DNA from 3 places in the Dehalobacter sp. DCM genome. Region 1 is predicted to be linked to each of the others. Evidence: riboswitches for the same ligand, from Rfam matches in the RefSeq annotation. Region 1 holds a riboswitch; each other region holds the start of a gene.
What was found. Region 1 has a riboswitch for cobalamin ahead of LPY66_RS16365 (sodium:solute symporter family protein). Riboswitches for the same ligand answer to the same signal wherever they lie in the genome.
Positions count from the first base shown of each region.

Region 2: it holds a riboswitch for cobalamin, as region 1 does, so the genes downstream of both, LPY66_RS11240 (cobyrinate a,c-diamide synthase) here and LPY66_RS16365 (sodium:solute symporter family protein) in region 1, are expected to answer to the same signal.
Region 3: it holds a riboswitch for cobalamin, as region 1 does, so the genes downstream of both, LPY66_RS08585 (ABC transporter ATP-binding protein) here and LPY66_RS16365 (sodium:solute symporter family protein) in region 1, are expected to answer to the same signal.

Region 1 is NZ_CP092282.1:3,514,575-3,524,373, reverse strand. Features, by position in the region: gene grdA (glycine/sarcosine/betaine reductase complex selenoprotein A) at 1-451, shown strand, start outside; gene grdC (glycine/sarcosine/betaine reductase complex component C subunit beta) at 463-1,902, shown strand; cobalamin riboswitch at 1,966-2,141, shown strand; gene LPY66_RS16365 (sodium:solute symporter family protein) at 2,387-3,847, shown strand; gene LPY66_RS16360 (glycine/betaine/sarcosine/D-proline family reductase selenoprotein B) at 3,866-5,173, shown strand; gene LPY66_RS16355 (glycine/sarcosine/betaine reductase component B subunit) at 5,184-6,476, shown strand; gene LPY66_RS16350 (superoxide dismutase) at 6,664-7,263, opposite strand; gene LPY66_RS16345 (HD domain-containing protein) at 7,479-9,704, shown strand; gene LPY66_RS16340 (hypothetical protein) at 9,768-9,799, shown strand, end outside.
Region 2 is NZ_CP092282.1:2,426,829-2,437,120, reverse strand. Features, by position in the region: gene cbiB (adenosylcobinamide-phosphate synthase CbiB) at 1-699, opposite strand, end outside; gene LPY66_RS11260 (histidine phosphatase family protein) at 734-1,387, opposite strand; gene LPY66_RS11255 (bifunctional adenosylcobinamide kinase/adenosylcobinamide-phosphate guanylyltransferase) at 1,380-1,775, opposite strand; gene cobS (adenosylcobinamide-GDP ribazoletransferase) at 1,772-2,548, opposite strand; gene LPY66_RS11245 (bifunctional adenosylcobinamide kinase/adenosylcobinamide-phosphate guanylyltransferase) at 2,529-3,083, opposite strand; gene LPY66_RS11240 (cobyrinate a,c-diamide synthase) at 3,114-4,502, opposite strand; cobalamin riboswitch at 4,684-4,857, opposite strand; gene LPY66_RS11235 (ABC transporter ATP-binding protein) at 5,023-5,997, shown strand; gene LPY66_RS11230 (ABC transporter permease) at 6,047-6,862, shown strand; gene LPY66_RS11225 (class I SAM-dependent methyltransferase) at 6,868-7,704, opposite strand; gene LPY66_RS11220 (ABC-F family ATP-binding cassette domain-containing protein) at 7,924-9,480, shown strand; gene LPY66_RS11215 (TrmH family RNA methyltransferase) at 9,663-10,292, opposite strand, start outside.
Region 3 is NZ_CP092282.1:1,827,719-1,838,010, reverse strand. Features, by position in the region: gene LPY66_RS08610 (hydantoinase B/oxoprolinase family protein) at 1-156, opposite strand, end outside; gene LPY66_RS08605 (hydantoinase/oxoprolinase family protein) at 242-2,317, opposite strand; gene LPY66_RS08600 (UbiD family decarboxylase) at 2,349-3,716, opposite strand; gene LPY66_RS08595 (hypothetical protein) at 3,760-4,296, opposite strand; gene LPY66_RS08590 (energy-coupling factor transporter transmembrane component T family protein) at 4,371-5,093, opposite strand; gene LPY66_RS08585 (ABC transporter ATP-binding protein) at 5,090-6,625, opposite strand; cobalamin riboswitch at 6,827-7,006, opposite strand; gene asnB (asparagine synthase (glutamine-hydrolyzing)) at 7,229-9,064, shown strand; gene LPY66_RS08575 (molybdopterin-dependent oxidoreductase) at 9,349-10,292, shown strand, end outside.

The sequences.
Region 1 (9,799 bases):
AAAAGGGAAAAAAGTGATTATTATCGGTGACCGGGATGGCATTCCGGCTCAATCATTGGAAGAATGTGTTATGAGCGCGGGCGGTGAAGTGATCTATGCGATGACGCATTGTTACGTTTGAACATCGGCTGGGGCAATGGATCAAGAAAATCAGGCACAAATCCGGAAACTTGCTCAGAAGTTCGGCCGTGAGGAACTCATCGCTGTACTGGGGAGTTCGGATCCTGAAATGGCGGTGATCGCTGCTGAAACGGTAGCGGGCTGTGACCCTGCATTTTTTGATCCGTTTGCAGAAGCCCAGTTTGGGCTGAAGTCTTATCATATTGCAGAACTCAAAGCATTTGTTGATCAGCAGATTTATTTACGGCATATGGAAATGAGCGAAATGATCCTTGACATTCCAGCGATTGTTCAAGAGGTTTCCAATGTACGGAAACAATTCTTTCCTTAGGAAGTGACTGTATGAGCTTTCCGGTCATCAAAGGAGCAAGTTATGCCTTATTTCATACACCCGGACTTCTTTTGCAGCAGGCAAGCGCAGAAGGTAATGTTTCCACGCATTTGCTCGCGGATGAACTGCGCAGTTTTGGAGAGGCTGTATGTTATCCGCCGAATCAGGCTTTTATTGGGAATCTTTTTCCCAAGGATTTATTGAATATCCCCCGTCCCTGGTATCATCATGCTTTGCCCGATGCGAAGCGTTTCGGGCGCTTCGGCGAAATTTTCCCAGAAGATGAATTTTTGGGATTGCTAGCTGCGGTTGACGTCAATGGCCTTGTGTGCTTGGAAACGGGTTTTAAACAGGCCGTCTTCCCAAAACTTCGTGCACATCCTGCTGTATCGATGCTCAAAGGGATATCCTCTGCCCAAAATGATTCACTTTCTAATGAAGAGATTGCAGAATCGATTCAAACAAGGGAAGCCTTGCCATTGACCTTTGACGGAAGTACCATCGGGTGTATCCAGAAGGCAAGCATTTCGGATCCTGCCCTAGCCGCCTCACGGATCGCAGAGAACCTCATTGCCAAGGCTTCAGCAACGGCAGCGCTGCAGCTCCTCTTCAACAATACTGGCCTTCATCCTCTGGACGTAGACTATATTTTTGAAGCATCTGAGGAGGCCTGTGGAGATATCCGGCAAAAGGGAGGCGGTGGTTTCGCCAAGTCCATTGCCGAAGCCTGCACCTGTTCAAATGCCAGCGGCGCCGATACGCGTGCATTCTGTGCAGCCCCAATGCATGCCTTGCTGCAAGCTGCAGCATTCGTACAGTCAGGGATCTTTGCAAACGTGATTGTCGTAGGCGGCGGCTGCTGTGCGAAGCTTGGCCTCAATGCAGGAATCCACCTTAAACACGGGATGCCTGTCCTGGAGGATATGTTAGGAGCCTTTGCCATTCATATCAGTAAGGATGACGGTTTCAATCCGATTTTGCGTACGGATCTAATTGGCAGAATGAATGTAGGCTGTGGCGATTCACCGCAACAGGTTTTTCGTTCCCTTATCGCGGAGCCTTTAACAAAAGGCGGCTATAAAATATCAGAGATTGATCGTTATGCCGCAGAGCTTGTGAATCCAGAAATCCTTGAGCCTACAGGGTGTGGTGATATTGCTGAAAAGAACTATAAAATGATCGCTTCCTTGGGTGTGCTAAATAAAGAGATCGATCGTAGCGAGATTCAGGAACAGATCCGCCGCTTTGGAGTGCCTGGCTTTGCGCCAAGTCAGGGGCACATTCCTTCAGGAGTGCCGTACATTGGGCCTGCGCGGGAACTAATACTGAGGGACAACGTGAAGCAGGTGATGATCATAGGGAAAGGGAGCCTTTTTTTGGGAAAACTCACGCGCCTTTACGACGCTCTTTCCTTGCTCATCCAGAGAAACCCAAAATATTCCGGTGTTTGAAAAGCCAGGAAGAATCATATTAGGACAATTAAAGACAGATTGAATACTTCAGAATAATATAAATAACTTCGTATATTTGCAGGTGCCCCTTTTGGGGAGAATAGGGAACCGGGTGTGATTCCCGGACGGACCCGCCACTGTAAAGAGGAGCGTATACAGATACCACTCCGGTTATGATGGGGGAAGGTGTAATACGCAATGATCCAAGCCAGGAGACCTGCCTGCAAATTTCTATGCCAGCTTCGCGAACGGGCTGGTTTAGGTGATGGATGATGGAAAAATCCGCACTCTGTTTGAGATGCGGGTTTTTTATTTATCATTTATTTTGAAAGGGGGGATCAACATGCATGCGAGTACTATTTTTATTGGAACAATCTTGTTTTTTTGTTTTGCTGCGATAGGCATATCCATCTTCGGCAAGGGCTTCTTTAAAAAGTTTGACTAGCAACGCATCATTTAGAACGAGTGAATGAAAGGGGAATTCATGATGGAAATCGGCAAATACATTGCCTTATTTATCTTTTTTATCGTATTGCCCTGCTGGGCGGTTTACTATGGACGAAGCGGTATGAAAAGTCTGGAAGGATACGTTTTTGGCGGCCGGATGTTAGGGCCTGTCACCTCGGCTTTCACGGCTGCAACTGCAGCTACCAGTGCAGGCTTGTTTGTCGGCGGAGCGGGTATGGCTTACAAGTATGGCTGGGGCGGCGCTACTTGGCAGCTTGGAGCAGCTTTGGGCGTATTTATCAGTTGGTTTCTGATTGCGCCAAAGATTCGTGAGGTGTCCCATAAAATCCAAGCCATTACGACACCGGAATTGTTTGTGAAAAGGTATGGATCCAAACACTTTTATCCAATCGTCGCATTTTGGATTGTTCTTTTCAGCATTCCTATGCTTGTCGTCCAATTACGATCGGTAGCATTAACCCTGGAGAGCTATCTGGGGATACCGTACCTTTGGGCGCTGATCATATTTAGTGTGGTACTGGTTGTTTTTTCTTCGTTGGGTGGCCGTAAGGCGATTGCCTATCTGGATGTCGTCCAGGGCATGATCATGATTACTGCTGTTACAGCGGCTATTATTGTTGGTTGGAGAGCGGTTGGTGGTATCTCCGGACTGGATACTTTATTGGCGCAGAAAAACTACAGTTTAACGACCTTTTTTGGAGAAATGCCGCGTTCGCTCTGGTTTAATTTAGCGTTTGTCTATATGTTCGGCTTATTCAGCAGTCCGCATATTATTCCGGCTTTTTATGGGATGAAAGACGGCAAAACCGCACGATTAGCTTTTCCTATGGGGGTCGTCATCTCCCTGTATTGGACGTTTGCCGCAGTCTTGATTGGTTTGATTCCACGGGCGCTGGGCATCGCCGTCGAAACATCGGATAAAGCCTTCGCTGTATTTTTGGCGCAAGTAGCGCCTGGATTTGTCGGATTGCTGATGATTTTCTGTTTACTCGCGGCTGTTTTTACGACCTTGGATGCTTTGTTGATGGCAGCCGGATCCAGCATCGTGCACGATGTTCTCTGCCGGATTAAAGGAGTCAGTTTGACAGAAAGACAAGAGCTGCGCTTTGCGCGGATTGCAACGGCCGTGATCGGAATCATCGCATTTATTCTGAGCGAAATACAGATCCCTCTGATTACCATTGTCAATGCCTTTGGTTTTGGTGCTTTTGTCATTGTGATTGGCGTGCCGATGATCCTGGCATTGTTCTGGGATAAGGCCAGTCGGGAGGCCGCCTTTTTCTGCACGATTGCAGGGCCCATCCTCTATATCCTGTGGCATTATTTTTTGGTAGATATCACCGGCCTTGGTGAACTTCCCGGTACCCTGATCGTAGTACTCACGGTGTCCATCATCCTGAGTTTGCTCAAACCGGCAAATCAGCAAAGCTATTTCCGGCAATATCAGGAAACCTATTTTCAAAAAATAAAGGCTTAAAATAGGAGGAGACGGTTCGTGCGAATACTTTACTATATGAATCAATTCTTTGCCGGGATCGGCGGCGAAGAAAAAGCGGACACCTCTCTGCTTTTTATGGAGGAGCCAATTGGACCGGCAATCGGTTTTGGCTCTCTTCTGGATCAATCATTGATGGTGACGCTCGTCGCAGTTTGCGGGGATAACTATTTTCACAGCCATCAAGAGGAAGTATTGCAGCAAGTGGTTGCCAAGGCGAAAGAGCATCGTATTGAGATGGTCATCGCCGGCCCTGCATTCAACGCAGGCCGATATGGTCAGGCATGTGGGGCAATAGGCGAGGCAGTGGCTCGGGAGCTACGGATACCTGCGATCACTGGAATGTACGTGGAAAACCCGATGGTGGAACTGTACCGCCGCTCGGTTTACATTGTCCCTACTACCGGGAAAGCAGCCGGGATGAGAGATGCACTCAAAAAAATGGCGGCATTGGTTCAAAAAATGACGTCCGATACACCTTTGGGATCTGCCCGTGAAGAAGGGTATATCCCTCGCGGCTTCAGAAAACTGGTCTATCGCCAGGAAGATGCAGCGAAGCGATTGGTGGATATGTTGGAGGCAAAACTGAAGGGCCAACCCTTTCTCACCGAACTCCCGATCCAGGAGATGGACAGCGCAGAACCGGCACCCCCGGTTGCTGACCTCAAAACAGCCAAAATCGCGCTTGTAACGACGGGAGGACTCGTGCCACGGGGGAACCCTGACGGGATTCGTTCTTTCGGGGCGGAAACGTGGGGCGTCTATGATATTTCCGGAAAACAGCTTTTGAACGGCTCGGACTACGAGACCATCCACGGAGGGTATACACCAACTTACGTGAACGCAGACCCCAATGTTCTTGTGCCGGTGGAGTTGATGCGGGAAATGGAAGCAGAAGGGGTATACGGGCAGTTGCACAGTAAGTTTTATTCAACTTCCGGTGTGGGTGCGGCGGTCAACGTCAGCCAAAAAGCCGGCCAGGAAATGGCTTGGCAGTTGCAGCAGGAAGGCGTGGACGGGGTGATCCTGACTGCGACCTGAGGGACCTGTACGCGTTGCGGTGCAACGCTCGCCAAAGAATTAGAGAAAAATGGGATTCCGACATGCGTGATTACCGCCATGTACACCCTGGCCGTCAATGTGGGAGCCAATCGGGTGGTGGCAGGTACAAAGATTCCGCATCCTTGCGGCGATCCGGCGTTACCGGCTCAAGGCGGTAAGGAGATCAGCCGCAAGTTGTTAGCCGCTGCGCTGGAAACGCTGGAGCAAAAACTGGGAACATCACCAATTGTCATAAACGATCTCTAGGGGGTAAATTATGAGATTAGAAATGGGTACTTTTCGAGTTGAACAAGTCAAATTCAGCAGTCAGACCTGCTTACACAACGGGATATTAGAAATCAATCGTGAAGCTTTGATTGACTGCCTTCAGGAAGATAAAACCTTTTCTGAAGCCGATGTTGATATCGTGTTCCCAGGAGAAAAGGCCCGCATTGTGCACGTGATCGATGCGGTTGAGCCGCGGTTCAAGGCCGGGAATGTAGCGCCTTATGCAGGAACGGCCTCCCCGGTGGGGCAACTGGGTGAGGGGACGACTTACCGGATGGAAGGAGTCGCTGTGCTCACTTCCTGTGAATTTCCGCTTACCAGACATGGCGGGTTAAACATCGTCAGAGACAGTGTTCTGGATATGGTGGGACCAGGCGGACCTATTACCCCTTTTAGTTCGATGATGAATGTGGTATGTATTCTGAAATTACAACCGGGGTTGGATGAGGTACAATATGAACAATCGGTCAGATTAGCCGGAATCCGGGCAGCCCGGTATCTGGGCGAAGTTCTGCGCGGCGGGGTGCCGGACAGCATCACGTCCTATACATTGGAAGGCGCGAAGGAAGGTCTTCCCAAAGTGGCTTACCTCTACCAGGTCCACTCAGTGGGACTTAACCTAAGCAGTTTTTTTTACAACATGCGCTTTGATCAGTTGCTTCCTGTCATCGTTCACCCAAATGAAATCCTGGATGGCGCTGTGGTCGACGGTAACTGGAGCCACCCCAATGTGAAAACGCCGACTTGGTTTCATACCAATAATCCATTAATCAGGGAACTGTACCAGAGACACGGGAAGTCCCTTAACTTTGTCGGAGTGGTATTATTCAGAGGCCGTTTCGAGGAAATGGAAGGCAAAAAACGCTGTGCCAATCTCGTTGCCGCTTCAGCACAGTTGTTAAACGCCGATGGCGTCGTGGCTACCTGGGAAGGAGATGGTAATGCATTTATCGAGACCATGCTGAGCCTAAAGAGATGTGAAGAAAAAGGTATCAAGACCGCATTGATGACTTTTGAGCACGGCGGGGCAGAAGGAGTTGACGACCCATTGTTTTACAGTGAGCCGGAAGTAAATGCCATCGTCAGCTTAGGAAGTTGGGATCCTCCGATCACTTTGCCTGCAATGGAGAGGGTAGTAGGCGGTGAATATCTGAGGATTCGTCCCGAACAGGGAGGAATTTATTTACCCGCCAGAGATGAGATTGCGCTCGTGGATCGTCTGGAATATTTCACAGCTGCAAATGAGTTTGGCTTCTCCAGACTAAGTTGTGACGAGTATTAACCCTTTTCCCCAGTAATTTCAGAAGGAATCGAGAAATGACTGGGCGGACTCATCAGCGCATTTGAAGATCTGCTGTAATAAAGAAAGCAGGATATCCACCCGCCCAACACAAAAATCAACCGTTCAAATAACCGAACGGTTGATTTTTATTATTTAAGTCAGCAATGGATTATCCACACATTTTGCTTTAGGCTTTTATGGCATAACGATAGTGATAATTCACATCGTTCCAGTTCACCAGATTCCACCAGGCATTGATCCATTCTTTGCGCCTGTTTTGGTACTTCAGATAATAGGCGTGCTCCCAAACATCAAGCACTAATAAAGGAAATGATCCCCAGAGACAGAGGTCCTGGTGTTTTTCTACCTGAAGGATCTCGAGCTTCCGCAGGAAAGGATTCCATACGAGCACGGCCCATCCGGAACCTTCAACAGATCCCGCTGCTGCACTCATCTGATTCTTAAAAACAGCAAAAGATCCAAAATCAAGCGGTATATGTTGGGCGATAGGACCAAAAGCCTCTCCCCCGCCATGGGGCGACATATTAGTCCAAAAAAGGTTATGTAAAATGAATCCTGAGCCATGGAAAGCGAGTTCCCGCTCCCAATGTTTGAGCAGATCAAAATTACCGCTTGCCCGAGCTTCTTTCAGTTTTTCCTCTGCCTTGTTTAAACCATCTACATAACTTTTATGGTGGAAATCATGGTGGATTCTGACCGTCTCGGCATCATACCAAGGTTCCAGGGCATTCACAGGATACGGCAGATCCGGTAGATAATAAGTCATGTTTTCGCTCCTCCCCATTGCATCATTTCTTATCGGACTGAATTCGTCTTCGTTATTAATATATTAACTTACAATCGGATTCAGGCTCTTTGCTTAAAATAAGTATTTTGCATAAACAATTATGGCGGCCTTCTGGCCGCCATATAATTTAGAAAAAGGAATATTAAGGAATTAATCGAATAATAGTATATATTCTTTGAGGGGAGGGTTCAGAAATGTCAGATTATCCGGGAGGGAATAAGTGGGGAGGCTCAGAACATGAGATGCGCGCAGAAGATTTTCTGTGCAAGGAACATCAGGATTGTCTTGCTAAGATTCGCAAAAGAGTTGAGAAAATGTGGAATGCTCCCAACGAAAAGCCTTTGCCTTTTTATACCACCCATGGGCCTGAACACTGCAGGGCGGTTGAGAGTTTGATTATGAAGTTGATACCGCGTTTTGCTGAACTAAAGGAAGAGGAACGTTTCTATTTATTGGCTTCGGCCTGGCTGCATGATATTGGGATGCTGCGTTCCGTGGCCAACGAATTCAATACGGATAAAGATCAAATCGAACTAACCGATTCAGAAATCCGAGACCGGCACCATCTGACTTCGGAGAAATACATTTACGAGTATTATGACCGGTGCGGGCTTGAGCATAAATTAAATAACACCAACCATACGGAAGATAAGGAGATTATCGGCAAGATCTGTCGTTATCACCGCAAACGCGAGGATATCAATGAGTGTGCCCGTACACTGCCGATCCGTTATGAGGCGTATCATGTCCAGCTACTGGCGGCCTTTCTGCGGCTGGCCGATGCCTTACATATCGATTCGTCACGGGCGCCCGATTATGGGTACGCAATATGTCTGGCCTATGATATCCCTTCGGAATTAAAAATGCATTGGATCAAAAGCAAATTGGTGCTGGGTGTCATTATCGATGAAGAAAAACACAGAATCACTGTCAGCTTCCGAATCCCAACGCTGGAACAGCTCAAAGAAAGGAATGTCGATGATCCGACCTGGGTTTTAGAAAAGATCGAGTTTATTATCAAGGATGTCATGAACGATCTTCACACCGAATTAGCCAGTGTGATGCATATCCTGGCCAAAGGCGGTCTCGCGTATTATCTGGATATTCAGGCGGAAAGGGTGACGGACTACATCGAACGGCAGCTGCTTAATGATCTGCTCAGCATGGTTATCAATTATAATATTTTGCGCAATCCAAGCGCTTCGAATCTGATTGAAATGGTGCTCATGTCCATCGCAAATATGTCCGGCTATTACCTCAAAGAGCACACCAAAGCCACCCAAGTATCCAAAATTCCCAAGGAAGAGATCAAGAGTGAACTAAAAAAATTCGTTGCCCAAATCCGCCAGAACTTGTTGGAAAAAAGGCCCTGTCATATTGGCTTAAAACACTTGATCGATCGCTGTGAATTGCTATGTGATCAAAATTTGCCAGCCAACTTATCAACCTTCATCACCGAAATTAATACGCTTTACCAGCTGCATTTCCAAAGAAAAAGCGAAATACGGGAATCCGCCAGACTGTTTTTTTGGGATTTTGTTCTCCCGAAAGAAAGGGACGTCTCCCAATTCAAATACAATATTCTGTTGTTTGGTTACAGCAATCTGGTGGTACAGGCACTATGCGGTTTTAGGGACTGTCTGATTACGCAGCAGTTCAGTAAGGATACCCAGCGTAAACGGTACAATATCTATAGTACCGAATTGAAAAAAGAAATCTCAGAACAATTCAGGATTTTTGTCTGTGATGGGCAACCCAAGACGCAATTGAACCTGAACAACGGGGTTTTATTTCATGACGGTTTTTCTTTGGCCTATGAGTTGATAAAAATGGACTTTACCGATGTCATTTTAATTCCGGACATCATTGCCGGTAACGTAATGGAACACTATGAAATTGACTTTATTATGATGGGTGCCAACGGGTTTACCAAAGATCAATTCAAGCATTCTGCAGGGCATCATTCCATTATCAAGCTGAAAGAACACGTCAATAACAAAGTATCTCCGGAAGTGGTCCTGGTAGTTACGAGCGATAAGTTTGAAAAAAGCGGGTGCAGCCATCAGGAAAATGATGATCCGAAGCAGATAAAGGACGAATCTCATCCGGACATGCGGATCTACGGCGACCATCCGGATACGTTCCGAGATCGGCAACCGGCCGAAACCAGCGGTTATCGTTTCTTACGCCCGGAAAATATCTCTACCCGGGATCATATTTGGTTTCAAACGTTCGACGAGATGCGAAAGGTTAATGACAGTTTGTTATTTTACAACCCAAGGGAAGATTCAATTGGTATAGGCAGTGTTGATTATGTGATCAGTGATCTCGGCTGTTATTGCAGTGAAGAAAAAACCGTCCAAACCCGGTTTGAAAGTATTAACACATTTACTAGAAGACTGATGAGTATGGACGAATAAGTATTGTCACTAAGGAATTCATGCTACAATAATAAGCATAATTTTGATTTTTGGGGAATGACTATGAGAAAAAATATTGGAATGCTGCCGCTTGC
Region 2 (10,292 bases), 1.1 Mb from region 1:
GGCATTTGGAAAATCCATCCGAATCAGCCAGACCGCGGCCAACATGAGATAGGCTGAAATCCGAGCTGGCAAATAATTGGCCACGTCATCCAGCTTTGCAGCAAACCTGCCAAAATAGAGGTATTTATCATTCTTATAGCCAATCATCGAATCCAATGTGTTGATCGCCTTATAGAGAAAACCTAAGGGTGCACCGCCGAACAGTATGAAGATCATGGGAGCGATCACACCGTCGGACAGATTTTCAGCGACTGTTTCGACAGCACCTTTGGCAACTTGCGGTGCATTCAAATTTTCGGTATCCCTGCCGACGATCCAGGATAACTTTTTCCTGGCTTCGGCGAGATCATTCTTCATCAGCTCCGCATACACTTTCATGCTTTCATCCCGTAGTGCCCGTGTTGCCAGAATCTGATAACACATGATCGCCTCCGCCGCAAATCCCAGCAGCGGACTGATCGACTTCAGCAACATAAGCAGAAGAAGAGGGACAAGAAAGGATATACCCACGACACCAACCGTTAGAATAATCCCATAAACATATTGGTTGCGGTCGGAGCCGCAGCTTAGCCGACGCAACACCCGCTCACCGCCGGAAATCATCCGGCCGATCAAACGGATTGGATGCGGTAGCCAATGGGGATCTCCCAGTATTAAATCAAGTAGGTAGCCTGTAAACAAAGTCAGTAATGTCAGCATTCTTTATTACCACGTCATCCTATTCCATATATTACTAAATTTCATGTGTATTTACAGCACTTTTTTCATTAATTCCCAGTTTTGTTACGGACTGTGCTTTATGGGTTTTATTCCAAGACAGTGGATCGATGATCAGGTGATAGCCTTCACCGTTTTTAACCTGCCAATGATAGAAGTCAACGCTTTCCGGAGAATAGGCTTCCAATAACGCCATGATGGTGCCGCCGTGAATAATGAGGGCGATATGACGGATCCCCGCAGTTTCAATTGTTGCCATTACCTTGGTAAAGCCGTCGAGGCAACGGGCTTTAAATTCATCGGCACTTTCCCCACCGGGTATCTTTCCCTTTCCCTCACTGTCCAACCAGCATTGGTATTCCGGGGTATCTTTCAGCTCATCGTATGCTTTATTCTCAAAAAATCCAAAGTTGTATTCAGCAAATGCCTCGACAATAGAAAACGGAGCGTCAGGATAGATCAATCCTCTGGTTTGGTCGCAACGGATCATCGGACTGGAAAACACATATTCGACAAGCGGATAAACTTTAGCATCAATCTTAGCTTGAAGTTCCGCAATCCCTTGAGCACAGAGTGGTTCATTGGTTCTGCCAATATAACGTCTCGCGATATTTCCTTCAGTTTTAGCATGCCGGATCAAATAAAGGTGGTATAGGTGATTATTATCCATTGGCATCACCCTTGATACAGGACGGGATCCCGCAAAAGACACGGTAGACCCGATCGGCTTGTTGTGCCAGTTGACATAGAATACGTCCGACGGCTTCCTGAAGCTCCCGGCTTTCACGGACGATCGGCACTACGGCTGAACTTAATTCATCACTGATGACAACGATTGCCGGGTTTTTGGCAATGCCTTCCATGATGAACGGCTGCGGGTCAATGCCGCTTTCCCGCAAACGTTTGACTAGATGGTGAAAATGATTGATGACTTTGCGTTGGAATGCCTCTTCGATACGGCAGACTTCACCGTCGCTAATATCGTCGGCTTGGATAGGAAGCAGACGCAGTGCGCAGGCCAGTTTACCCTGACTGTTTCCTCCGATAATCAGAATCATGGCAAAATACCTCCTAAAACAGCAGCAATCGTCAGAATTCCGGTTTCGCAAATTACAATGTAAAACCCAGCCAAATCACCCGTAATTCCCCCAAACTCTCTCTTCATCATCCGATAAAACCAGAGGAAAGAAATCATGACAAAAAGGAGCGCAAAAATGGCCGCAATAACATTAATATACACCATGGCGCAAGCACAGAAGAGGATAAACACAGCGAGTATGATCCGCAGCGCCTTCTTCGATGCATAGTCAGCAAAAATTGAAGCCAGTCCGGTCGTCCGGGCACAGGGAAATGCAACAACGACCATAGCGCCTATCGAACGTGAAAGGAAAAAACTAATAAAGACGATAAATAATAAATGCTGAGTTAAGAAAATCTCATACCACGCCGCAAACTGAACGAGAAGCAACGCGGCCGTATAAATGAGCGCAAACGCACCGACATTCGGGTCTTTCAAGATGCGCAGTTTCTCTTCCCTGTCTTTATGTGAATTTAACGCATCGATCGTATCGCAATAACCATCCAGATGGATCCCACCGGTAATGAGCACAGTCATCAATACAGCAAAAGCGGAAAACAAAGCCGGACTAAAGTAATAATAATTGCAGACAGCGAGGAGAGCCGCTAGGATCAAAGCGATAACTATACCGACAAATGGAAAAAAGACAAAGGAATAGCGCATGTTTTTATCGTTCCAACTGATTTGCGGCATCGGTAATTTGGAGTACATGGAAAAAGCGGCAACAAAGGATTCAAATAAGGTCTTTAACATGGGGCAAATCCTTCTTTCCTTTATGTATAACAGGAATAGAACAAACGGCTTCGAGTACGATATCGGCGTTGGTTCCGATCATCGTGTTGAGCTGTCCCAGAACCGAGATATAGTCCATCGTAAACGGGTCGTAGTCCGTAATGTCGGAGAAAATTGTATTGGTAACAATAACCAGGTTCGGTATGATCTGCGCCAAAGTTTGGATATCTGAACTGATTCGGTCAAACGCTTGTTTCGCATTCAGTCGCTGAAAATACATTTCATTGGCAATCAGATTGCCTAAGTCTTCCAGTAACGCACAATCGATGCCGACAAATTGCGAGGGGCTCTCAGCAAGATGATAAGCGAGCTCAAAGGTATCAAAACCTTTTCCGTGACGCATCAAGCGGTGTTTGACGACCCGATTGCGGCATTCGTCGTCGCTGACCGTCATAGTAGCTATATAGGCAATTCTTCCTTTATTGAGGTTAACGGCAAGATTTTCTGCCATGGCTGACTTTCCGCTGGCCACACCGCCGCTGACTAAGGCAATCACTATCAGTCACCACCTGCTTAAATAAATACGTTATCGAATCGGGTATTCTTCATTCAACTGCATATCCTTATGCTTTCGGCATTGCTCAATGAACGAGCGAGCAAAATCGGTATTCCCCCAAAGATGCATGTGCGGATAACCAACGGCGAGGTGCTCATTGGCATGGATACAGTTCCATTGCGCCTTACCGGAAGGTCTTTCGGCAATAAACGACTCGCCGTTGAGGGTTGAATCCGAGTAATGAAATTCATGTGCATTGATACTCTCCCCTTTTTTGCAGAGAAGATTATCGTGCTGCGCAGTCAAGGTAATGTAACCAAAACGGTGCAGTCTGTCAGTCAGCGTAGCATTTCCCTTAAGAAAACCCGCCATTTCACACTGATTGCCGTCTTTGTCCTTTATCGAATCCAACAGGTACATAAATCCGCCGCACTCGGCGATACACGGCGTCTCTTTGTCCAATAAATTACGGATCTGCTGCAGCATTGTTTTGTTCTCAGCTAATTCCTTGGCGAATATTTCAGGATAACCGCCTCCTAAGATAATTCCGTCACACGCGGGTACCATCTCATCCTTCAACGGGCTGAAATACTCAATCCGAGCCCCCATTTGCTCCAGCAATTCCAAGCTGTCCTGGTAATAGAAACAGAACGCTTTATCTCTGGCTACCGCAAGGGTCACCGCGGCAATATTCTCTATGGGATAATCGCAATAATCAATTTCTTCATTTTCCCTGGCTATTTCCATCATCTGGTCTAAATCAACGGATGCTAAAGCCTGGTCGGCAAGAAGATCAAGCTTATGCTGAAGGTTTTCTACCTCTGCCGCGGTAATCAGGCCTAAATGCCTGCTTTCTAATGAACATTCTGACATTTTGGGGAAATATCCGATAACAGCAATGTTCGTTTCGTGTTCAATCATCGATTTATATGACGGATAGAGCGCCGGTGACAGGTTGTTAAGGATTACCCCCTTTACTCGGCTGTTCGGACGGAAATTGCTAAAACCCTGGATTTGAGCTGCTATAGAGAGGGCAGCTCCGGCGCAGTTAATAACGAGGATAACCGGTGTTTTTGTCACTCCGGCCAAGTGATAGGAACTGGCAGTGGTTTCTCCGATACCCAGGCCATCGTAATAACCCATAACGCCTTCAAGGACAGCGATTTGTGACTCTCTTGCGTTTTTAACCAGCAAATATTTACACACGTCTTCGGGCAGCAGAAACAAGTCCAGATTACGTGATTTTGTACCAATTACTTCGGTATGAAACATAGGATCAATAAAATCCGGGCCGCATTTAAACGCAGAGGGTGTTAGGCCCTTCTTCATAAATGCCTGTAAAATAGCACATGTTATGGTCGTTTTCCCGCTGTTGCTGCCAGCAGCAGCAATCATAATACGGGGGATCTTAGCTATCATGATATCGTCTCTTTTCCTTTTTGATGATCGTCGCTCCTAAAACGATTCTGCGACGCACGTTCTTCTATGTACAGAAAAACTTCTTTAAGCGCGGCGGCTAAAAGAAGTTGATATACATTCCCTGCAATCCTTGGTCGATTTGCAGATTGCGTATGCAACACCTTTCATCCTCCGTGAAAAAAGTGCTTATTGTGCTCAGGCAGGTCTTCCGACTTGGTTTCAGTACAAATTCAGCCTTCCCATTGTGAACAGTGGCAACTTTGAATTTGCTCCACCATACGGCGGCGGGACCGTACAGGCATTTCACCTGTTTCCCTATTATTGCATTAATGCAACCTAAGCAGATCAATTATATCAAAAGAAAGAATCTCTGTCCACCAGCGGATACAATAATTTGTATATACATGGTAAGTATGCTATAAATATACTGAATCTGGCCTTGTACATCCTGACAGGTTTTGTTAATCTAGTACCAGGTCAATCAGAAACTTTCGTTATCACACTTGGGGGGAATGGATAAATGCAGCAAAGCCCTGAGAATCACGTGATTATGGCCAAAGAATTAAGCAAGCGTTTTGGCGATTTCACAGCTGTCGATGGAATAAATTTCTCAGTCGGCAAAGGTGAATGCTTTGGTCTCCTGGGGCCCAATGGTGCCGGTAAAACTTCGCTGGCCCGCATGATCTACGGTTTGTCGCCGTTGACTGAAGGTACTCTGTCCGTATTTAATCAGGATATTACGCTGCATTCGCGAGAGATTAAAACGCGGATCGGTGTGGTTCCTCAGGAGGATAATCTTGATCCGGAATTAACGGTTATCGAGAATCTTCTGGTATATGCTTCCTATTATCGGCTTCCCCGCGCTGTTGCCAAAGAACGGGCAGAAGAGATATTGACCTTCATGGATCTCTTAACCAAAAAGAAAGCCGTTGTTGATGAATTGTCCGGCGGTATGAAACGCCGACTGACGATTGGCCGTGCTTTGATCAATAATCCGGAGCTGCTGATACTTGATGAACCGACCACCGGTTTAGATCCGTATGCCCGACACCTTGTCTGGCAGAGGCTCCGCCAGTTGAAAGAAAACGGAACCACAATGCTACTGACGACGCACTACCTGGATGAAGCCAGTTATCTTTGTGACCGTCTGATTATTATTAATCAGGGCAAAATTCTGGAGCAAGGTGTACCCGTTGATCTGATCCAAAAACATGTCGGGAGTTATGCGCTGGAATTAGGTATTGATCCGGAAAACCAAGCTCTACTCCTGGAGTGGGGTCAGTCCTGGTTAAAGACCTCCCAGCACATCGGCGATGATCTGGTCATGTATACGAATGAGGGCCAACTTTTAACAGAAAACTTGAATCATAAAATAGCCGAGGCCCATTTGCCTGTCCGCTACCAGCGGCTGAGGCCGACAAATCTGGAAGACGTCTTCCTCAAGCTGACTGGTGAAACGCTCTCCGGTTCCCATTCGGAGACAGAAAACAATTAAAGCAGGTAAGTATATAATAGAGTCATTAATGACGCTTTAGGAGGGTCAAATGCTTAAAGCAAGCGCGATATGGACAGACATTATTATCCAGCTGTTTAAGCCGGATATCAGTTTTGCTCTGGTCTACAAAGTGTTTTTACGGAACCTGAAGGTTTTCGCAAAGACCTGGAAAGCCAATATCATGTTTAATTTTCTGGAGCCACTGCTGTATCTATGGGCCATGGGGTTTGGTCTGGGCGTCTATATTACCAAGATCAATGGCCTTTCCTATCTGGACTATCTGGCACCCGGTCTTATCGCCTCGTCCGCTATGTTTGCAGTCACCTATGAAATGACCTATAACAGCTATACACGAATGGTACGCGAGAAAATCTTTTATAGCATGGCCGTGACGCCGGTCAGCATGGATGATGTCGTAATGGGTGAAATCCTCTATGGAACGTTTAAGGGAGTTCTCTACGGTGCGGTCTTCTTTATCGTCGTGGCGCTGTTCGGAATCGCTCAGTCTTTCTCTTGTCTGTTATTATTTATCCCATTAATGCTGATGTCGGTAATTTTCTCCAACCTTTCGCTGATTTGGACCAGTATAGCTCCGAACTATGATTCTTTCGGTTATTTCTTTACCCTTTTCATATCCCCGATGTTTCTGTTTGCAGGAATCTTTTTCCCGGTTGAAGGCCTGCCTCAGGCTGTTCAGTTCCTGCCGTGGCTGACGCCGCTTTACCACGCCGTTGAGTGCGTTCGGCCTCTTGTTTTAGGACAAGTATCATCAGCCATCATCGGCCATTTAATCTGGTTAACGGTTGTCACGTTGATCACACTGCCTATCCCGCTGGTTATGGTCAAGAGGAAACTGATTCAGTAGAAATACTATTTGTATATTTTATTTCGCCAATAAACACATGCAATCCGAGCCGCTATCGTTTCTGAAACCACACCATCCTTCGCCCGTCTTTGCACAATGTCTTTTATCTCTTCGCGTTGGGTACCGGACAAATCTATTTTCATTTCCCATCGATTCACATAATGCCGGGTGGCTTCCTCGATCGTCCGCGTACTTTGACGCTGGGTATCAAGGTAGGTGATTTCCGGGTACAGCTTTCTTAGCCAAAGATAATTTAAGCAGCAATAGAGTGCTTTATTTCCATAGATATCTGCGTGCTGCTGACCGAAAAACAAACTTTTCAATTCATCATTAATGGGATCGCTGTGTTCAACAAAATGACAGAGAAAGCCATTTTCACTGCTGGCTGCAATAATCTTCTCCAAACTTTCCCGACTGAAGATGGCCGGTGACATAATGGCGGTGACCAAACTGAACTGATGCTGCCATTGAAGTTCTGACAAGTCTGCATCATGCCAGTCTAATTGGATGAACTCCGTATTGGATATATTTTGACCGGCAGAATATTGTCTGGCGTTTTTAAGCATATTTGCTGAAATATCCACGCCAACAACGTGATGTGCTTTACCGGCAAATTCGGCGGCAAACCGCCCGGGTCCGCACCCTATATCCAAAACAGTGGCATTGTGGTGCAGCAGGTGTTTGTCTTCTAATAGCGCGATAATTTTGGAGATCCGTTCGTCTGGGCGATCGGTTGAGAATTCATCCACACGGCTGTCCCAGGATTCGGCACTTCCCTCTTTATAGCTTTTCTTTCCTGGTCCCTTACTCTGCCATAATTGATCAAAGTAATCGATACTCATGATGACACCTCAATACAAAAATTTCTATTCCATTTTACCATAAAAATAATTAATTCCAATTGTCGATTGCGGGTCCTATCGGTTACAATAGTGCTTGTGCAAAATGTAAACAGTTCACTGTACTCCGTTTAAATAATAGTGTAACGTAAGCTAATCAGGCTAATGAGGAAAATGAGTTATATCGTTAAGTAATGCAGTTATATAGTAAAGGAAGATTCGATGAGTATTTTAACCGTAAAAAATTTGAGCCATGGCTTTGGCGACCGTGCTATCTTTCAAAATGTCTCTTTTCGTTTATTAAAAGGTGAACATATCGGTCTGATTGGGGCTAATGGTGAAGGCAAATCGACGTTTATGAATATTGTCACACGCCAACTGGAACCCGATGAAGGTCAAGTCGAATGGTCCAAGCGTGTTCGCGTCGGCTACCTGGATCAGCATGTTGTTCTGGAAAAGGGATCGACGATTCGGGATGTTCTGAAAGATGCTTTCCAGTATCTTTTTGCGCTGGAGACCGAGATGCTGGCCATCTGTGATAAAATGAGCGATGCGTCACCGGAAGACCTGGATGTTTTGCTCGAAGATATGGGTTCCATACAGGAAACACTGAACGATAACGATTTTTATATGATTGACGCAAAAGTGGAGGAGACTGCCCGGGGTTTGGGTTTAGTGGATATCGGCTTGGATAAGGATGTTGATGACTTAAGCGGCGGCCAACGAACCAAAGTCCTGTTAGCAAAGCTCTTATTGGAAAAGCCGGATATTTTATTATTGGATGAGCCGACGAATTATCTTGATGAACAGCATATCGAATGGTTGAAACGTTATTTATTGGATTATGAAAACGCGTTTATCTTGATTTCCCACGATATGCCTTTCCTTAACAGCGTTGTCAATCTGATTTATCACATGGACAACCAGGAGTTAAATCGTTATGTCGGCGACTATGACAACTTCTTGAAAGTATATGAAACAAAAAAGCTCCAGGTGGAGGCCGCTTATAAAAAACAGCAGCAGGAAATTGCTGACCTCGAGGATTTTGTGGCGCGCAACAAAGCCCGTGTATCCACGCGGAATATGGCCATGTCACGCCAAAAGAAGCTGGATAAAATGGACCGGATCGAGCTGGCTAAGGATAAACCCAAACCGGTTTTCAACTTTAAAGAAGCCCGGACTTCGGGCAAGCTGGTCTTAAGGACAACGGACCTTGTCATTGGTTACGGAGAGCCTCTCTCCCGCCCGATCAGCATCTCACTGGAACGTGGCCAAAAAGTCGCGTTAACTGGGGCCAACGGCATAGGAAAAACAACCTTGCTAAAAAGCATCCTCGGATTAATTCCGGCGATTTCAGGACAGGTCGAGCTCGGCGAGTTTCTCTATCCCGGTTATTTTGAACAAGAAGTCAAAGAAGCCAACTATAATACCTGTATCGAAGAATTCTGGAAAGATTTCCCCGGCTATACCCAGTATGAAGTCCGGGGTGCTCTAGCGAAATGCGGTCTAACCACCAAACACATTGAAAGTAAAGTATTAGTCTTAAGCGGCGGCGAACAAGCGAAGGTGCGTCTGTGTAAGCTGATCAATAAAGAAACCAATTGCCTCCTGCTCGACGAGCCTACCAACCACCTTGACGTTGACGCCAAAGAAGAGTTAAAACGCGCGCTGAAAGCGTATAAAGGCAGCCTTCTGCTCATCTGCCATGAGCCGGAATTCTATCGGGATATTGTCACTGAAGTATGGAATTGCGAGTCCTGGACGACAAAATTATTTTAAGACAAATAAGAATTTGCGAAATCGGTAGCGTTTAAGTCTTTTGGCTTTCTGTGCTATTCCTTGCAGGGAGGTTCGCATCAATTTCTCCTATCTGCCTGTCCGGTTGATGTTTCCTTTGCAAGCTGCATACTCCTGTTAACCCCTTCCCCATGTGGCCGGCTTTCCCGTCCTCAGCTAAAATTTTACCGGGCTTTGAGTTGCCAGAAAGCCACTGCGCTTGCTGCAGCAACATTCAGCGAGTCCACGTTATGGGACATGGGGATACGCGCGGTGTAATCACAGTGGGCAACCGTGTTTGGTGCCAGTCCATTACCTTCTGTACCCAGTATGATAGCAAGCTTTTCCTGGGCCATGAGCTGCGGATCGTCTATGCTGACAGCGGTATCACTTAAAGCCATGGCAACGGTCTTAAAGCCTAGCTTGCGCAGACTCTCCATACCCTGCTGCGGCCAATGAGAGGGCTCGCTGCCAATACGAGCCCATGGCACTTGAAAGATGGTCCCCATGCTCACCCTCACCCCACGCCGGCATAGTGGGTCACAGCATGAGGGAGTAAGCAACACGGCATCTATGCCTAGCGCCGCAGCCGAGCGAAAAATAGCACCGACGTTGGTAGAGTCCGCAATACCTTCAAGCACAGCCACTCGACTTGCACCTGCGCACGCCTCTTCTACACTGGGTAGGTGAGGACGCCGCATGGCACACAGCACACTGCGTGTCAGCTGAAAGCCAGTCAGTCCTGCGAGCAGGTTGCTATCGGCAGTATAGACGGGGATATCTCCGCAGCGGGTGATTATATCGTGGGCCTGCCC
Region 3 (10,292 bases), 1.7 Mb from region 1:
CCGATCACAGATACAACAGGCAAAATCGCAGGCTTCGGCAAAAATGGGAGAATGAGCGGAATGCTCCAGCGCCAGTCCCATTTCTTTGGTAATACTGTCAAGACGATTCGCTATGACCGTACGGTTAACAATATCGTCGGTCGTTGTTATTGCCATTTATCCATACCTTCTTTTTTGACGCTTTAACGTCGCTTTCTATATTTGAGTTCTCATCTTCGGTTTATCATCAATAGTTTTTCAATCATCCTTTTGTTAACGTTAAAACTCCGGGATAGGTTACTTTACCCTCGTACCCCACAGGAATCAAAACCGTAGTATAGCCAAAGTCTATCAAGGCCGGGCCGGTAATACGCCTTATCCCGTCGCTGACGAATTCACCGGTTAAATTACCGGCATGGCTTAGGGGAACTGAAATTTCCCCTGCCAGTCCGAACGGCTCCCCTGCTACCCGTGCCTTGGCTATGGGAATATTACTCTGGGTAAAGGGGAAAGTATTATTCTCCCTATTTCTTTCAGAGCAGGCTAGGTGGATATTGATAATTTCCCAGTCCTTGTCTTTTTCGGCATATTCATATTTATTAAGATGCGTTTGATGGAAAGCTTCTTCTAAAACGTCTTGGCTGTCCGGGCTAAAAGCGCCCTGCCAGGGTACAGAAATTTCATGGTGCTGCCCGATGTAGCGCATTTCCAGAGTGAGACTGAATTCCTGCTCGCTCTCCGGTACACCTAAACGTCCAAGCTCGCGTTGACCTTCTTCTTGCATCCATGTTATCACTGCATTAATTTTGGCAGGATCCCATTGTTCTTTTTCCATAAAAAAACTCTGAGTGAAATCGCTCCGACGGGCTCCTCCTAACATGCCCCAGGCACAAAAGACAGGTCCTGTAAACGGAAGCAATACTTCTTTCATATGGAGAGCAGTCATCATATTCGCCGCAAATAGAGGAAAAGCGCCTCCGGCACCGATTAAGGCATATTTTCTGGGATCGTGGCCTTTTTGCACCGTAACCAGACGCACGGCATCCGCCATCATTTCGGCGGCAATGCGGTAAATAATAGTCGCTCCTTCGATAGTCGTTACATTTAACGGTTCTGCCACATTAACGCGAATCGCCTCTTCGGCGAGGCGTTTGTCCAAACGAAGGCTGCCCCCTAAGAAGGTCTCTGCATTGATCAACCCTAAAGCAACCAGTGCATCGGTGACAGTGGGTTCGGTTCCGCCTAAACCATAACACGCCGGTCCAGGCACTGAACCGGCAGAATCCGGTCCCACCAGAATTCTTCCGCTTTCATCGACACGGGCAATACTGCCCCCGCCGGCTCCGATCGACGTAATGTCGACAGTTGGAATCGTTAAGGGGTAGCCTGCAATTTCCGATTGGGGAAGAAGCCGGTGATCATCACCGGCGACAAAAACATCAAAACTGGTACCTCCCATATCGGCTAAGACCGTATAAGGATTGTTCATTATTTTACCAAGAGCAAGGCTGCCGCAAGCACCGCCGGCGGGTCCGGAAAGCAGCGTTTTGACAGCATAGCCGGACAGGACATCCGTATCACTTAAACCACCGCTGTTCATCATAACATGAATCGGTTTTTGCCAGCCATAGACAGCGAGTTCTTGCTTGACAACCTTTAGATAATCGGCAAGAACCGGTGTCAGATAAGCATTGAGTACCGTGGTGGATGTTCTTTCATATTCTCTGACTTTTGGCGCCACTTCCGAGGAAAGAGTGACAAAAACAGCGGGAAGTTCTTCTTTAATAATTTCAGCTGTTCTTTTTTCATGTTCCGGATTGAGAAATGAAAACAGATAGCAGACCGCAATGCTTTGCACCCCGTACGTCCTGCATTTGGCACAGGCTTTCCTTACCGCGCTTTCATCCAATTCCCTGATGATCTTCCCCTGATAGTCCATCCGTTGGGTGATGCCCAGGCGCAGTCTGCGTGGAACCAATACCTCCGGCATATCTGCCCTCAGATCCCATTGATTTTCCAATTGGGAACGGCGTATTTCCAGCGCGTCCCGGAACCCCTCCGTGGTAAAAAGCGCGGTGACAGCACCTTTTTTTTCTAACAGGGCGTTTAACGCCAGCGTGGTGCCGTGAATGATCTGGTCTGTTTCAGCAAGCAGTGTTCTTAAATTGGTGTGCCAGGCTGCCGCCATTTTTCCCAGCCCAGCAATGATCCCTTGAGCAGGATTTTCATGGTGGGTTGGATTCTTTACAACAATCGTTTTGTATTGGCTCGATTGCAACGTGCCGGCGGCCGTATAGTCGGTGAAGGTACCTCCCGTATCGATGGCAATCTTGATCATAGTGTCATCCCTTGCTTTATTGATTTAACTCTTATTGTGTATAGGGTAAGAGCCGCTGTACCGCTTTGATGACGTCATCATCCATTTCGATTTTGGGGGCGAAGCCACTGAGAGGCTTTGTCGCATCAATCCCCATTTTGGAAGTACGGCTTAATTCATCGGTTGAGGGGTCAAGGGTTACGCCCATTCCCAAATGCTGAGGCAGAATCGAAACGCCTTTGTCCGCTTGCAGCCGTGTCGCCAGTGCCCATAGCACTTCCTCTTCGTTAAAAACATCCACATCGTCATCCACCACAACGACCATTTTGATATTGTGATCGACGGCAAAGGCTGCAAAAATAGCCTGTTGAGGCTGCCCTTCAGCAATTTTTTTCATCGAAATATAGCAATGAAAGAGTCCGCACGCTGAAAATGGGGCATGAACCGCTTTAATATTGGGCAACGTTTGATGCAGGGCGTTTAAGACATCGCCTTCGCGTTGAATGGCGACAACGCTAATATGTTCGCTGCTCATCCCGGGTGTCAGATCATGATAAACGGCGTTTTGACGGTAGCGAATGGCTTTTACTTTAAAGACATTCTCCGTACTCCGATAACAGGCGTAATTGGTAAATTCAGCAAAAGGCCCTTCTTGTTCCCGTACATCGGCTAGGATCTCACCTTCCAGGACGATTTCCGCATAGGCCGGGACCTGTAAATCGACGGTGGCGCAGGGGGCAACTTCTAATGGTTCGCCGAAAAGCCCGGCAATAGCCCCATATTTCCCCTGATCATAGGGAACCAGCGCCATAGATCCCAGGGCGATATTGGGATGAACGCCGATGACGATGGCGGCTTCCAGACTCTTCCCTTTTTCTTCGCTTCTTCGGAAATATTCCCAGAGTCTTTGACGGGAATGTAGTGAAATCCCCAATGTATTTTTATTTTTTAACTGCATGCGATGAAAGCCCAGCGTTTCCACTCCGCTCTCAGGATCTTTGGCGACACACAGACCGGAGGTCACGTAGGGCCCGGCATCGATTGGAAAGTGTACCGGGATCGGCAGCTTATACAGATCGATGGCGTCGCCGGTGAGACAATGGGCGGCAAACGGTGGTTCATTGATGACTCTGACCTCTTCGATTCGGTTTTTGATCCGTTTGGCATACGTTTCCGATATTTTGGAAGCCTCGACGCCGAGACCTTTGGCTAAACGCTCACGGGTACTTAAAATACTGGTCACTACCGGAAACGTACTGTTTGCGACTTTATTAAAAACGATGACCGGGTAGCGGTGCTGTTTTTCCAATTCCATAACGAGCGTACTGATTTCATACTCTCGATTGACTTCCTCGGGGATATACTTGACTTCACCGGCCTGTTCAAGCTGCTGAAGAAAATCTCTTAAGTCCTGACTCATAGGCATACCTCGTATTCTGTTGAATTAGTTTATATCGTCTGAATTATCGAACCAATCCTGACTTTTTAATACTGTCATAAACCACTTTCGTGATGATCGTTGACAACGGCCAGCAAACAGCAATTACGATCAGGGATTCCACGACAGCAACCTTGACCGGCACGCCGAATATGATTACCAAGCCAATGCCAACACAGATGTTCCCTAGAACATTGCAGAGAAACATGGCAAGAATATGATGCCACCATTTTTCCATCGAACATCTCGCTGCGACAAACGATACGGCGAGCGACCCAATTGCATTGGCGAAAATAAAGGCGATCCAGAGCGGACTGTACCATATGGAAATCACGGCTTCAACCTCTCCGGCAATGATACCGGCCGGCTGTTTATAAAGCAGAACAATGAGTGCCGTAAAGGATGCCCAGACCGTACCATTAATTAAATACATCCCTGCCTTTCCTGTAGGCAAAAGGTTATCCAGGAATCCGGTGGCCTGGCAGGCAATGACAAAGACAATACCCAGTAATACGGATCCTACGAGTGCTTTGGTGTCTGTTCTAAAAAATGTGTTTTTCATGATTTTCCTCCTTGATATTGTAAATAAATTTTTATGGTATGGATGATACACACGAGATATGAGATACGGGGATACTAGATAAAGATAAAGGCCGCAACGCATAGTCCCAAAACGCTCATACTGATGGCTTCCCAACTTCTTAAATGCAGTTGTTTCCTAAATGTCCGCTGTGGGTTTCGGCTATAGCCTTTTAATTCCATCGAAAGCGCAATGTCTGAAGCATGCTGAATGGCACGATACAGCAGCGGCATCAATGTTAGCGGAAGGTTCTTGATTTTATTCACGATGCCCTCAGAAGGAACTCCTCGCACAGACTGGCTTTCCGAAATAGCTTGGTATTCCTTTTTCATCAGCGGCAAAAAGCGGGCAGCTATGACAGTCAGCATCGCATAGCGATAGGGCACGCGCCAAGCGATAAGCATCAATGTCACATCTACAGCCGACGTCCAAGTCATAAACTGAACAGCCGCCAAAGTGACAGCCGCCGTACGAAAAATCCCTAAAGCGGCATATGGCAAGGCTCCCGAATAAACCGAAAGAACTCCCCATTGCCATACAAGCTGTCCTTCCCGGCAGAACAAGAGCTGAATCACCAGGATTTGAGAGGCGACAATCACGATCACCGGCAACAGGATTTTGTATTTTTTCAGATTCTGAGTGAAAGCGCAATCCGTCAGAATAATTAAGGCAATAATTCCGATTGCCATGAGCATATTCCGTGCGGTTAACGCGGTAAGGATCAGCGTAACGCACCAGACGAATTTCAAACGCGGATCAATTTTTTCGATGACGCTCATAAGGCAATACCATCCTCTGGAAAATAAACACTCTGGTGCACATCGAGCCCCAAGTCCATCAAGTCTTCTTTGCAGGAATCCATATCTTTGCTCGGAACATCCAGTACAACGTGGTGCTTCCGCATCACAATGATTCGATTGGTATATTTTTGCACTGCACTGAGATCATGGGTTACGAGAATGATCGTTTTGCCCTGCTCATGCAAGTGGGAGAGCAATTCCATAATCAGGGCGCTTTGTTCCTCATCTAAGCTGGATGTTGGTTCATCTGCGATGATTATCTCCGGGTCGCCAACAATAATCGAGGCAATTGCCAATTTCTGACGCTGACTGCGGCTAAGCTGATGCGGATGACAATCGGCATACTCAGCCAGACCGGTAACCGCTAATATCCTGTCCACCTTTGCTTCAATTTCTTTTTGCGGCAGCCTCCTTGTTTTTAAAATGAAACCGACCTCGTCTTTAACCGTGTTGGCGAATATCTGAAAATCAGGATTTTGAAACAAGAAACCAATTTTACTGCGTAAGGCGGCTAAATTCTTCTTGGTCAAAGCCTGGTTGAACATCACGATTGACCCTTTATCCGGCATGAGCAAGCCTTCCATCAACTTGAGCAATGTCGTTTTGCCTGACCCATTCAGGCCCACTAACCCAATAAAATCCCCGCGGGAGACGGCTAAATTAATGTTTTCACAGCCAAGAAAGACTCCTTTATAGGTAAAGGATAGGTCCTTGACCTCGATTATCTTTTCTTCCGATAGATTGTTTTGAGGTTTAAACTGCGATACCAAACGGTTTGTCGTTTTCCAGACCGCCTTATTTTGCAGCTGCTGCAGGTATTCATGCGGTTTGTATTCCGCCTTGACTGTCCCGTCGGCCACGATCAGAACACGATTGGCATAGGGGAGAATATCGCGGGCCCGATCCATTACCATGATCACCGTGACACCTTTTTCCTTGTTTAAATAGCCAAGATACGCATAAAGATCCTTCTTCCCCTGACTATCAAGTTCTGCCGTCGGTTGATCTAAAACAAGAATAGGAGTTTCCATTGCCAGAACGCTGGCGAATACGACGCGTTGGGCTTGCCCGCCGGACAATTCATCCGTCTTACGATCATGAAAATCCGTTAACCCTACAAATTCAAGGTAATGATGCGTTCTCCTGGTTATCTCTTCCCAGGAAAGATTCATATTGGCAATACCGAAAGCGACCTCTTCCCCCACACTGATGCTGATCATTTGATTTTGAGGTTCCTGCATCATATAACCGATATAATCGCACATCCCCGATAATGGGATCTCTTGGGTGTCTCGTCCCATTACCCTGCTGGAACCGTTTATTTCCCCGTTGAAAAACTTAACTGCAGCCCCCGTGATGCAATGAAGCAACATGGATTTGCCTGAGGCGACTTCACCGGTAATGGCAACAAAGTCTCCTTTCTGGATCGTAAGATCAATATCTTTCAGAACAATCTTCGTTGCCGGCGGAAAAGTCAACGCTTTGATTTTTAGCTGTACTGCAGGTTCCATGACATTTAACCTCCACTGTCTACTGTGAGTACCGACAATCGCCGCTCCTAGCCATCCGTGGCTTCGCGGCATAAGTCCCTCCATGGACAATCGCCGCTCCTAGCCATCCGTGGCTTCACGGCATAAGTCCCTCCATGGACAAATAAAAAAAGTTCCAGCTTTAAGGGTCTACCCTAAAACTGAAACTTTACCATCGTTTCAAATTAATCAACTTTAACGGCAGGTCTTCTGACTCATAGTTTTAACCGATGACTGCGCCTTCCCAATTTCTCAGTGGCCTATTGCAGTGATCACAACTATTCACAGCGGTGGGTCCGTCCAGGATTTGCACCTGATTCCCTATTCTTCTCTATAAGAGACACCGGTAAAAGATATTAATGATAGATTTATTTTATAGGAAATTGAATAAAAGTCAAGACATTAGGCAGATTTAAAATGGTTTTTTTCATCCTTTCAATCATTATGGTTCCTGCTGCAACATATGGCGTTCGAAATACAATATACATACAAATTTTCGGTTCCAAACCGGCAGCGTATCATCATACATTACTATAGATGATAAACATTATCAATAAAGCTTAAAAGAATGAGGAGATGACAGTAATGTGCGGTATTGTTGGGTGGCTGGACTGGGATCGTGATCTGTCCGAGTCCGGAGTAATTATTAATGCCATGGTGGATACGCTAGTTCCCCGAGGTCCTGACGCCAGGGGAATGTACTTAAGGACCCCTATCGCATTTGGGCACAGCCGATTGGCCGTAGTCGACATCATCGGCGGTCAGCAGCCCATGGTCCGTTTTCGGGATGGCTGGGAATATGTCATCACATATAACGGAGAGCTGTATAATACAGAGGAAATTCGGCGGGAGCTTGTACTTAAAGGCTATTCACCGCAAGGGCATTCGGATACAGAGATCCTTCTTTTGTCTTATATGGAATGGGGGGAAGCCTGTGTTGATAAACTCAATGGCATTTTTGCCTTTGGTATATGGGACAGCCGGAGAGAAACTCTCTTCATCGCCAGGGATAGAATGGGAGTCAAACCCCTATTTTACTTTCAGAAAAACAATTCCTTCCTATTTGCCTCCGAGCTGAAGGCCCTCCTGGCTCATCCTGATATTCCCGCCGAACTTGATAACGAAGGCCTGGCCGAACTTTTTATGATCGGACCGGCCCGGACTCCCGGACATGGGGTCATTCGAAATATCAACGAAGTCAAACCGGGCTGCGCGATGAAGCTTGAACGGGGCAACGTATCCTCCTGGGCCTATTGGTCGTTAAAAAACGAACCGCACACCGACGATTTGGCGACCACAATCGTGAAGGTCCGTCATCTTGTTTCGGATGCCGTCTCCCGCCAATTGGTCTCCGATGTTCCGTTGGGCACCTTACTGTCCGGCGGGCTGGATTCCAGCATTATTACAGCGATTGCCGCGAAGACATACCGTGATCAAGGACGATCCCTGCCCACATTTTCAATCGATTATACCGGCAATCAACGCTTTTTTAAAGCGAACGATTTTCAACCGGACCCGGACGCGCCATGGGTGGAAAAGATGGTGGGTTACATGCAAACCGATCACCATGGTCTTTTCTTAGACCCCTCCGAACTGATCGATGCTTTGGATGACGCGACCCACGCGAGAGACCTGCCGGGTATGGCCGATATTGACTCTTCACTGCTTTTGTTCAGCCGAAAAATCAAAGACACGGTGACTGTAGGTCTTTCCGGAGAATGTGCTGACGAGGTCTTTGGCGGATATCCTTGGTTTCATCGGGAAGATCTGCGCTCAGCGGATACCTTCCCCTGGGCTGCCGCTTTGGATACGCGTCTGGAGATCCTCTCGCCAGATTTAATCGATCGGATAAAACCCGTTGATTATGTCCGTGAGCGTTATGCGGAAGCACTTTGGGAAATACCGGCCGAAGAGGATGGCGACACATCTTCCTATAAACGAATCAGTTACTTGACCCTGACGCGCTTCATGCCCACATTGCTTGACCGTAAAGACCGGATGACGATGGCTACAGGGCTGGAAGTCCGCGTCCCGTTCTGTGATCATCGGATCGTGGAATATGTCTGGAATATTCCCTCGGATATAAAAAATTACCGTGGCAGGGAAAAAGGCTTGCTTCGGGCTGCTTTTGAGGGGGTACTCCCGGAAGATATCCTTTGGCGCCGAAAAAGCCCCTATCCCAAAACGCATGACCCGGCGTTCCTGCAAGCAGTGGCGGCTAAACTGGAGCAGAGGTTAAATGACGCTGCATCACCCTTACTGGATTTGGTGGACAGGAAGAAATTGCTGACCATGACAGCCGCTGCCTCCACGAATGCCAATAAACCCTGGTTCGGCCAATTGATGGATTTGCCTCGTCTCTTTGCCTATTTGCTGCAAATGGAGTATTGGCTGAAGAAAAATAAGATTAAAATCATCTAATCAGAAAGAATCGCCGCCGGCCGCAACAAAATGCGGCACTAAAGACAATGTCTCCAACGGAGACTTTGTCTCTTTTAGAGACATTCTGATAAAGAGCGATATTCTAGAAAGCAAAGCCCTACGTTCCATCGCAATGTCTCTAAAAGAGACTAAAAGGCACCACCTCAACAGAACGCCTTATTTCCTCCGCTTTATTTTCCTGGCATAAATTATGCAATAAACTCTGAGGTATTCGTATGCGCTGTGGACCGTACGATGCGAAAAATTAATAAGGAGGAGAAATTATGAACGGCGACAAAATCAAAACATATTACAAAGGGCTTGGTTTTTGTGGCTTCGGTGCCGGTGCCAATACTGCGGAGATCGACGTAAAAGACGACAAAATCTTAAGAATACGACCCATGCAGTATGATAAGCTGTATTCAAAGGAAGAACTGAATGCCTGGAAAATCGAAGCCAGGGGGGAAACCTTTGAGGTTCCTCTTAAATCTGCCATTCCCCCGTTCAGTCTCGTTTACAAAAAACGTGCTTATTCGCCCAATCGTATTTTGTATCCTATGAAAAGAGAAGACTGGGATCCCAATGGCGAAAGAAATCCACAGAACCGGGGCAAAAGCAAGTTTGTGCGGATCAGTTGGGATGAGGCTACGGATATTATCGCTTCCGAAATCCGCCGGATTGAAAAAGAATATGGACTGAACTCCATTCTGCTTGAGGGTGATGGTCATGGCGAGACCAAAATGATCCATGCTTCTCATGGCTGTCATACCAAACTCTTCGCAGTTCTCGGCGCGTATACCTTCCAGACCCGTAATCCAGACAGTTGGGAAGGCTGGTATTGGGGCGCCAAGCATATGTGGGGCTGTGACTCCGTCGGCGAAGGTTACACCGGCAACCTGCTTCTCGGAATGGCCAAATATACGAATATGATCCTCTTTTGGGGATGTGATATGGAAACCACACCCTGGGGCTGGGGTGGACAATTAGCCAGTAATTATTGTTTCTACCTGACCAAGCTGGGCATCAAACAAGTCTACATCTGCCCGGATGTCAACTATGGCTGTGCCGTCCATGCGGACAAATGGATCCCGATCCTGCCCAATACCGACAGCGCACTGCAGCTGGCGGTCATGTATACCTGGCTGCAGGAGGATACCTGGGACAAAGATTTTATCGCTACCCATGCCGTAGGCTTCGATATTTTCAAAAATTATGTACTGGGTGAAGA